DNA from 3 places in the Streptomyces sp. ID05-26A genome. Region 1 is predicted to be linked to each of the others. Evidence: riboswitches for the same ligand, from Rfam matches in the RefSeq annotation. Region 1 holds a riboswitch; each other region holds the start of a gene.
The links. A riboswitch is a leader RNA that binds a small molecule or an ion and turns the genes downstream of it on or off. The one in region 1 is predicted to bind cobalamin.
Positions count from the first base shown of each region.

Region 2: another riboswitch for cobalamin. It lies ahead of metE (5-methyltetrahydropteroyltriglutamate--homocysteine S-methyltransferase); the one in region 1 lies ahead of PV646_RS03615 (FecCD family ABC transporter permease).
Region 3: another riboswitch for cobalamin. It lies ahead of cobN (cobaltochelatase subunit CobN); the one in region 1 lies ahead of PV646_RS03615 (FecCD family ABC transporter permease).

Region 1 covers NZ_JARAYZ010000001.1:740,545-743,810, forward strand. Annotated here, with positions in the region: gene PV646_RS03610 (ABC transporter ATP-binding protein) at 1-257, opposite strand, end outside; gene PV646_RS03615 (FecCD family ABC transporter permease) at 257-1,300, opposite strand; cobalamin riboswitch at 1,313-1,448, opposite strand; gene PV646_RS03620 (YciI family protein) at 1,545-1,955, shown strand; gene PV646_RS03625 (3-isopropylmalate dehydrogenase) at 2,028-3,065, opposite strand.
Region 2 covers NZ_JARAYZ010000002.1:2,014,588-2,017,853, reverse strand. Annotated here, with positions in the region: gene metE (5-methyltetrahydropteroyltriglutamate--homocysteine S-methyltransferase) at 1-1,428, opposite strand, end outside; cobalamin riboswitch at 1,500-1,719, opposite strand; gene PV646_RS24785 (TetR/AcrR family transcriptional regulator) at 1,718-2,317, opposite strand; gene PV646_RS24780 (enoyl-CoA hydratase/isomerase family protein) at 2,394-3,134, shown strand; gene PV646_RS24775 (AMP-binding protein) at 3,127-3,266, shown strand, end outside.
Region 3 covers NZ_JARAYZ010000006.1:191,934-195,199, forward strand. Annotated here, with positions in the region: gene cobN (cobaltochelatase subunit CobN) at 1-1,105, opposite strand, end outside; cobalamin riboswitch at 1,141-1,275, opposite strand; gene PV646_RS38295 (ferredoxin-like domain-containing protein) at 1,284-2,294, shown strand; gene PV646_RS38300 (precorrin-8X methylmutase) at 2,291-2,911, shown strand; gene PV646_RS38305 (precorrin-2 C(20)-methyltransferase) at 2,908-3,266, shown strand, end outside.

The sequences.
Region 1 (3,266 bases):
ACCGTGAAGTCGAACTCGACCTGCGACTCCTGGGACAGGGCGGAGAGGTCGCGGGCGACGGAGCGTCGCTTGTGGACGTTCTGGCCGTCGAGCAGCACCGCGCCCGCGTCCGGCTTCAACGCGCGGTAGACGCAGCGCAACGTCGTGGACTTGCCGCTGCCGTTCGGCCCGACGATGCCGACCACCTCGCCGTCGGCGTGCAGCGAGATGTCCGTGATGATGCCGCGCACGGTGACCTGGTCGATCTCGACGCGCATCAGCGGCCTCCGAAGACGTAGGACCTGCGGCGCATCAGGAAGATGAAGCACGGCACGCCGAGCGCGGCCGTGATGACGCCGAGCGGCAGTTCCTCCGGTGCCGCGAGCATCCGCGCGGCCACGTCGACCCAGACCAGGAACGAGGCTCCGGCCAGCGGTGCCAGGGCGAGCACCTTGCGGTGGTCGGCGCCCACGACCATGCGCGTCAGGTGCGGCAGCATCAGCCCGACGAAACCGACGGCACCGCTGACGGCCACCAGCACGCCGGTCATGGCCGCGGTGACGATGAACAGGTGCGTGCGGAACCGGTTGACGGGCACGCCGAGGGTGGTCGCGGTCTCGTCGCCCATCGCCATGGCGTTGAGCTGCCGCGCCTTGGTCGCCAGGTAGACGATCCCCGCCAGGGTCACCACGGCGGCGACGGGCAGCGACTGCCAGTTCGCGCCGCCGAGACTGCCGAGCAACCAGAACATCGCCGCCCGCGCCGCCTCACCGCGCGGCGCCTGGAAGACCAGCAGCATCGCCACGGCGGAGAACCCGTACGCCAGCGCTGTTCCGGTCAGCACCAGACGCAACGGTGTGAGCCCCCGGCTCGTGCGCGCGGTGATGTAGACCAGAGCCGTGGCTCCGAGGCCGGTCAGGAACGCCCCCACGGACAGCGCGTAGACGCCGAACCCGGACAGCACACCGAGCGTCGCGACGGCCGTCGCGCCCACGCTCGCGCCCGACGAGATGCCGAGCACGTACGGGTCGGCCAGGGCGTTGCGGACCATCGCCTGGATCGCGACGCCGACCGCGCTCAGCCCGGCGCCCACGACGGCGGCGAGCAGGACGCGAGGAAGCCGGATGTCCCAGACGATGTGGTACTGCCCGGCGAGGTCGGCGGGGACGGTGCCGCCGGTCATCGCCTCCCACAGCAGGCCGGCGGTGACGTCGAACGGCACGGAGACGGGGCCGAGCGCGACGCCCGCCACGAGACTGACGACGAGCACGCCGACGAGCGCGCTGATCTTGGAGATCACTGGGTCCTTCCCGCAGTCCACGGCGGAGTTGGAACTTCTCGGTCACCGTGAGCGGGTGTTCGGGCTCGTCCCCTGCCAGGAGACCTACCGTTGCGGGTCAGCGCCGGACTTCGACCGGTCTTCCCCCACGCACGACTTCAGTGACCCTACCTGCGAAAACAGAAAGTTCGGAAATTCTCGGGGTGTGATGTCGATCCGGTACCCGGCCCGTTCGACCTGGGGATGCCGAACGAGAACCAGAACAGGGAGACACACCGTGAAGTACATGCTGATCATGCGCGCCACCGACGAGGCCTTCGCGAACATGGGCGAGTTCGACTTCGACAAGATGCTGGAGACGGTCGGCGCGTTCAACGAGGAACTGATCCGCGCCGGTGTGCTGCTCGCCGCCGAGGGCCTCTCCGACACGTCCGAGGGCGTCGTCGTCGACTACTCGCAGGAGCCCCCGGTCATCACGGACGGCCCGTACGGCGAGACCAAGGAGCTGTTCAACGGCTTCTACCTCCTCAACGTCGCCTCGATCCAGGAGGCGATCGAGTGGGCGAAGCGCATGCCGATGACCGGGCCCGGGTTCAAGACCGAGATCCGCCGCGTGCCGTCGATCGAGGAGTTCCCGCAGGACAACGAGTGGATCAAGAAGGAGCGCGCGTGGCGTGAGGCCAACGGCCAGCTCTGACCTCCGGCGCGGAGAAACGCCGAAGCCCGGCCGGAGAAGATCCGGCCGGGCTTCAAGACGTTCCGAGCGAAATCAGCCCGTGCGCACGTTGGACGACACGAGCGCCGCGAGCCTGTCACCGATCGCGTAGGTCTGCCCCGGCGACTGGTGGTCGCGCGTCGCCAGGTCGAACGCCACGGAGGCCTCGATCCGGCGGGCGGACTCGTGCTCACCGAGGTGGTCGAGCAGCAGCGCGACCGACAGCACGGCGGCCGTCGGGTCCGCGATGCCCTGGCCCGCGATGTCCGGCGCCGAACCGTGCACCGGCTCGAACATCGACGGGTTGCGACGCGTGACGTCCATGTTCCCCGACGCGGCCAGGCCGATGCCACCCGTGACGGCGGCGGCGAGGTCGGTCAGGATGTCGCCGAACAGGTTGTCGGTGACGATCACGTCGTAACGGCCCGGGTCGGTGACCATGTGAATGGTCGCCGCGTCCACGTGCTGGTAAGCCACGGTGACGTCCGGGTGCTGCAGCGAGACCTCCTCCACGACGCGCGACCACAACGAGCCGGCGTGCGTGAGGACGTTCGTCTTGTGCACCAAGGTCAGGTGCCGGCGCTGACGGTTCGCGGCACGCGCGAAGGCGTCCCGGACCACGCGCTCGACACCGAACGAGGTGTTCAGCGAGACCTCGGTGGCGATCTCGTGCGGCGTGTCCTTGCGGAGCAGGCCGCCGTTGCCCGCGTACGGGCCCTCGGTGCCCTCGCGCACCACCACCATGTCGATCTCCGGCGGGTCCGCGAGCGGGCTGCGGACACCGGGGTAGAGACGAGCCGGGCGGAGGTTCACGTGGTGGTCGAGTTCGAAGCGGAGCCTCAACAGCAGGCCACGCTCCAGGATTCCGCTCGGCACCGACGGGTCGCCGACCGCGCCGAGCAGGATCGCGTCGTGCTGGCGAAGCTCACCGAGCACCGACTCGGGCAACAACTCTCCCGTGGCGTGCCAGCGCGCCGCGCCGAGGTCGTAACGAGTGATCTCGGCCGCCGGAACGACCTCACCGAGGACCTTCAGGGCCTCAGCGATGACCTCGGGCCCGATCCCGTCTCCTGGGATCACTGCGAGCCGCATCCACACACCTCCCAGGTGTCAGTCCCCAATTGGTGGGACTACTTTCCTTCGCGAAAGGCTACCGGCATGTCGGCCGCTCGCCGCATGCCGGACACCCCATCGGGGTGTTATCTCCCGTACTGCGGGACACCCACACGGCCCATATCACGCTTTCGAGTGTCACTCGACCGCAGGAACGGGGTCGCGTCAAGGGGTGACGAC
Region 2 (3,266 bases), on a different contig from region 1:
CTCCTGCAGGTCGATCACGCGGCCGATCTCGTCGCGCATCCGCTGCCCGTACTCGTCCTCGGTGATCTCGCCGTTCCGGACCGCCGCGCGCGCCCTGCGGAGGTCGCCGGTCTGCGGGAACGAGCCGATCGTCGTGGTCGCGAGCGGGGGCAGCCCGAGCCGGGCCTGTTGAGCGGCGGCACGTTCCTCGTAGGGCGCGCGGACGCGGTGCTCCGGCCGCAACGACTCGACGCGTGCCCGGACGTGGTCGTCACGGCGCGGGCTGGGCAGCCGACGCTGCGCCTCGTCGGCCCACGCGCCGTCCGCCCCACCGCGCAAAGCCTTGCCCAGCAGCACGATCTCGCGGACCTTCTGCCGCGCGAACGCCAGCCGCGCCCGCACGTCCGGTTCGAGGGTCTCGGCGTCCAGGTCGTACGGCACGTGCAGCAGCGTCGAGGACGACGAGACGACGACCTCGCGTGCGAAACCCAGCAGGGTCGCGGCCTTCGCCAGCGCGGCGTGCAGGTCGGTGCGCCACACGTTGCGGCCGTCGACCAGCCCGGCGACGAGGATCTTGTCGCGCAACGCGGGGATCGCGACCGACGTGTCCGGCGCGGCGACGAGGTCGACGCCGATCGCCTCGACCCGCGACTGGGCCAGGACCGGCAATGCCTCGCCCAGGTCGCCGTAGTAGCCGGTGACGAGCAGCTTCGGCCGTCCCGGCAAGCCACCGAGAGTGCGGTAGGCGCTCCTCAGGGCGTCGAGCTCAGCGGGGGTGCGGTCGGCGGCGAACGCCGGTTCGTCGAGCTGCACCCACTCGACGCCCTCGACCCTGAGCCGGCCGAGCAGTTCGACGTAGGCCTCCACCAGGCGGTCGAGCAGTGTCACCGGGTCGAAGCCCGGGACCGTGCTCTTGGCCAGCAACAGGAACGTCACCGGGCCGAGCAGCACGGGCCGGGTCGTGACGCCGAGGTCGCGGGCTTCGCGGTACTCGGCGATCGGCTGGTCACCGGCCAGCGAGAACTCGGTGTCCGGGCCCAGTTCCGGCACCAGGTAGTGGTAGTTCGTGTCGAACCACTTCGTCAGCTCCAGGGCCGCGGCGCCGTCCCGGCCGCGGGCCGCCGCGAAGTAGGTGTCCAGTTCGGACAGACCCAGGTCGCGGAACCGTTGCGGGATCACGCCGAACAGCTGGGCGGTGTCGAGCACCTGGTCGTAGAACGAGAACGTGCCGGACGGGATCGAGTCCAGTTCGGACAGTTCGGCCCAGGTCCGGGCGCGGAGTTCCCGCGCGGTCCGCCGCAGGGCGGCTTCGTCGATCTTCCCGGCCCAGTACTGCTCGACCGCGCGCTTCAACTCGCGCTTCGGTCCGATCCGGGGGTAGCCGAGAACGGTGCTGCCGATGGTCACAGGCTCTCTCCTCGCGAGCGTGCGGAAGCACCGGAGACCCACGAGGACAGCTCGAGACAGCACGAGGCCGGCCCGTCAGCCCGCCCGAGAGGCTCCGGAGCAGCGCGCACCGGTTGGCGCGCGCACCTGCGGCAGGTCTTCGGACTCGTGGGCGCCGTGCTGGAACCTCTGGGGGCTCACTCCTACCGGCCGTCGCTTCCCAGGTCTCGCGACCCAGTGCTGTTGACGGCTTTCGTTCCCACTCACCGCTGCGGGGCAGTCCCGGACTCGCACCGGGTTCCCTTTTGCTCCACCCGGGACGAACCCGGGTGAACCGCTGGCGTGATCGAGACTAGCGGGCCGCGCCGAGTATGCCCAGCGCCATGTCGGCGTACTGGATGGTGAGATCGCTCAACCCGACCGGCCCGGCGGGGGAGTACCAGCGCGAGACGCCGCTGCACATCTCCAGCAACGCCAGCCGTGCCACGCCCGGATCGGCCACCGACAGCTCGCGCGCCTTCACGCCGGCCTCGATCGCCTGCTGCCAGAAGCTCTCGTAGCGGTCGCGCAACGCCACGATCTCCTCGCGCCGTGCGCCGGTCAGCGCGCGCATCTCGCCGTCGACGACTGCGGTCTCGCGCGGCTTCTCGGCGTGGGCGCGGACGTGCATCTTGACCAGCGAGACGAGACGTCTCGTCTCGGTTCCGGCCTGGCCGGTGACGTGCTGGCCGGTGACGTGCTGGCCGGTGATCTGCTCGGCGGCGGTGATCAGCTCGGTGAGGCTCGTGCGCATGATCTCGGCCAGCAGGTCTTCCTTGGTGCCCATGTAGTGGTAGAGCGTCGCCGACGAGAGGCCGGCGGCCTGCGCGAGGTCGCGGATGCCGGTGCCGTGGAAGCCGCGCTCGGCGAACAACCGCACCGCGGCCTCGCGGACTCGTTCCTCCGTCGTCATCTGCTGCCTCCCTTGACCGGCTCGACGCGATCACTCTAGCGTCAAGCCCGATCGATCGATCGATCGAAGGGGAGACATGACCGTCGACTACTCCTGCGCCGAGGGCGTCGCGCAGGTGCACCTGAACCGTCCGGAACGGCTCAACGCCGTGGTTCCGGCACTGGTCGAGGACCTGCTGGCGGCGTTCGCACGAGCCCGTGAGGACCAGGCGCGGGTGGTCGTGCTGGCCGGACGCGGCCGGGCGTTCTGCGCCGGGCACGACCTCAAGGAACCGGTTCCGGCCGAGACCGAGGAGCAGACGCGGGCGCGCCTGGAACGCATCCAGGACGTCACCCGCGCGATCCGCGACTTCCCCGGCGTCGTGATCGCGGCGGTTCACGGCTACGCGCTGGGCGCGGGTGCCGAGTTCGCGCTGGGATGCGACCTGGTGGTGACCGGAGTCGGGGCGGAGTTCGGGTTTCCCGAGGTCAGCGTCGGCCTCAGCGTCACAGGAGGCGTCTCCGCCCTGCTGCCGCGGCTGGTCGGTCCGCACAAGGCGAAGGAATGGCTGCTGCTGGGCGAGCGGATCACCGGCGCCCGCCTGATGGAACTCGGAGTGGTCTACCGCGAGGTGTACGACCACGAGAAGCACGCGATGAAGCTCGCGAAGCGCATCGCCACCCAGCCTCCGGTCGCCGCGTTGCTGGCGAAACGCGCCATCGACCTGGGCTGTGGCTCGACGCTCGACCAGGCGCTGGCCACCGAGGTCGACCACGCCGTGATCACCAGCACCTCTGGCGAGGGGGACGGGGCGCGGGCGGAGTTCGGCCGTGGCTGACCTGATCGGCGCGCTGCGGACGGCCGTCATGCGGTGGCCGGACAGGACGGCGTGGACGTTCGATCCGGGCGGCTCGTTCACGTTCGCGCAGATCGGCGCGCTGTCCGACGGGTACGCGCAGGCGTTGCGCGA
Region 3 (3,266 bases), on a different contig from region 1:
TGTCGTAACCGTGCTCCTGCATGGCCTTCAGCAGCCGGACGGTCGACGCGGGCGTGTCGAGCCCGACCGCGTTGCCGATGCGCGAGTGCTTCGTCGGGTACGCCGACAGCATCACGACGACCTTGCGCTCGGCGACCGGGATGTGGCGCAGCCGGCCGTGCCGGACCGCGATGCCCGCGACGCGCAACGCCCGTTCCGGGTCGGCCACGTAGATCGTGAGGCCGTCGGAGTCGATCTCCTTGAAGGAGAACGGGACCGTGATGATCCGGCCGTCGAACTCGGGGATCGCGACCTGGGTCGCGGTGTCCAAAGGAGACAGTCCGTCGTCGTTCGAGTCCCACGTCTCGCGGCTCGACGTGAGGCACAACCCCTGCAGGATCGGCACGTCGAGCGCGGCCAGCGCACCGACGTCCCACGCGTCGTCGTCGCCACCGGCGGAGGCCTTCGCGGGGTTCGTGCCACCGGCCGCGAGCACCGTCACGACGAGCGCGTCGGCCTGCCTCAGCGTGTCGAGCAGCTCGGGTTCGGCGGTGCGCAGCGAGGAGCAGAAGACCGGCAGGGCCTTGCCCCCCTTGGCCTCGATGGCGTCGCACAGCGCGTGGATGAACGCCGTGTTCCCGGCGACGTGGTGCGCGCGGTAGTAGAGCACCGCGACCGTCGGGCCCTCGGCCGCCGAGGCCTCGCGCTCCAGCACGCCCCACGTGGGCGTGGCGGTGGGGGCCTCGAAGCCGTGGCCGGTCAGCAGCACGGTGTCAGAAAGGAACTTGTACAGCTCGGTGAGGTTCGCCGGGCCGCCGTGCGCGAGGTAGAGGTGCGCCTCGGCGCACACACCACCGGGCACCGTCGACAGCTCCATCAGCGCCGCGTCGGGCTGCATCTCACCGCCGAGCACCACCACGGGCAGCCCGCTGGCCAGCAGCCAGTCGAGACCTTCCTCCCACATCCGGCGGCCGCCGAGGATGCGCACGAGGACCAGGTCCACGCCCTCGACGAGCGCGGGCAGGTCGTCGGTAGTGAGTCGCGCGGGGTTGCCGAGCCGGTACTCGGCACCACTCGCACGCGCCGACAGCAGGTCGGTGTCGGAGGTCGACAGCAGCAGGATCACGCAGGCTCCATCCCTCGTGGGGTCCGCGCCCCAGGTTGCGGGTGACCGGCGAAGCAGAGTTCCTGACTCCCAGCGGTGTTCGCTGGTCACAGTGGCGGGACCGCGCCGGATTCACACCGGCTTCCTCCTGCGCTTCGTCGTTCGGGCTCACCCTAACCGGCGGGTTACAGTCCGACCTATGCCCAATGGGATTCACCGGGGTCACCCGGACGCCTGTCCCGGCGCCGTCGAGCTGCACCAGGCAGCGGACGGCGGGCTGGCGCGCATCCGGGTGCCTGGCGGCACTCTTTCCGCTGTTCAGTGGGACGTCGTGCGCACCTCGGCCGCAGAACTCGGGAACGGTTCAGTGGAACTGACCTCGCGGGCGAACCTCCAGATCAGAGGCCTCGCGGACGGCGTCGAACTGGGCGCGCGCCTGGCCGCGGCGGGCCTGCTGCCGTCGGCCTCGCACGAGCGGATCCGCAACATCATCGCTGCACCCCTGGAGGACGAGCAGGGGTTGGTCGACGAGATCGATGCAGCCCTGTGCGCGGACCCCGCTCTGGCAGCGCTGCCGGGCAGGTTCCTGCTGACGGTGGGGCACGCGGTGAGCGGCCTCGGCGGCGACTTCGGGCTGGTCAGAGATGGTGCGGCGACGTGGGCACTCCTCCTGGCCGGGACCGACACGGGCGTCCGCGTCACCGACCCCGCCGACACCGTGGTCACCGCGGCCCGCCTCTTCCAGCGACTCCGCGGCCCGGCCTGGCGCCTGTCCGAAGTGGACGACGGTGTGCGAAAGATCACCGCCCACTTCGGCACCTCCGACGCGCCGCGCATCACCCCGGCTGTGACTCCTGTCGCACCTTCACCGTTGACCCCAGGGGTTCCGCTCGGCCGGCTCGACGCCGGCCAGCTCCCCGGCGTCGCTCTCCGCCTCACGCCGTGGCGCAGCCTGGTCGTGCCCGCCGGCACCGACACGTCCGGCCTCATCACCGACCCGGACTCGCCGTGGCACGGCGTCAGCGCCTGCACCGGCCGCCCCGGCTGCGCGAAGTCGCTCTCCGACGTACGAGCCGACGCCCGTGCGTGGCTCGGAACCCCACACCGCCGTCCGGTGCACTGGTCGGGTTGTGCCCGCCGCTGCGGCCGTCCCGCGGGCGAAGTGATCGAGTTCGTCGCGACCGGCGACGGCTACGAGGAGATCCGTTGACGCAGTACATCAAGGACGGGGCGGAGATCTACCGCCAGTCCTTCGCCACCATTCGCGCGGAGTCGGACCTCACCGGGTTCCCCGCCGATGTCTCGCAGGTCGTCGTCCGCATGATCCACGCGTGCGGCATGACCGACCTGCCCAGCGACGTCGTGTTCTCCCCGGACGTCGTGCGGAACGCGCGCGCGGCGCTCCGCGACGGCGCGCCGATCCTGTGCGACGCCAACATGGTCGCGTCCGGCGTGACCCGCCGCCGCCTGCCCAAGGACAACGAAGTCCTGTGCTACCTGCAGGACCCGCGCACGCCGGGCCGGGCGCAGGAGATCGGCAACACGCGCAGTGCCGCCGCCCTGGAGTTGCTCGCGGACCGGTTCGACGGCGCGGTGATCGCGATCGGCAACGCCCCCACGGCGCTGTTCCACCTGCTCGACCTGATCGCCGCCGGAGCCCCCCGGCCCGCGGCGGTGCTGGGCATCCCGGTCGGGTTCATCGGGGCAGCGGAGTCCAAGGAAGCTTTGGCCGCAACGGATCTGGAGCACCTCGTGGTGCGCGGCCGGCGCGGCGGCAGTGCCATGACGGCGGCGGCCATCAACGCGATCGCGAGCGAGGAAGAATGACGGGCAAGCTCTACGGCGTCGGCCTGGGTCCGGGCGACCCGGAACTCGTGACGGTCAAGGCCGCGCGACTCATCAACGAAGCCGACGTGGTGGCGTTCCACAGCGCCCGGCACGGCAAGTCGGTCGCCAAGACCATCGCCGCGCCGTACTTCCGCAGCCAGGACGATCCGAAACCGCAGGTGCTGGAACAGCTCGTCTACCCGGTCACGACCGAGGACACGGACGACTACCAGGGCGAGATCGACGCCTTCTACGAGGAGGCCGCCGCCACGCTGGCCGCGCACCTCGACGCCGGGCGGAACGTCGTCGTGCTGGCCGCCGGGGACCCGTTCTTCTACGGCTCCTACATGCACAT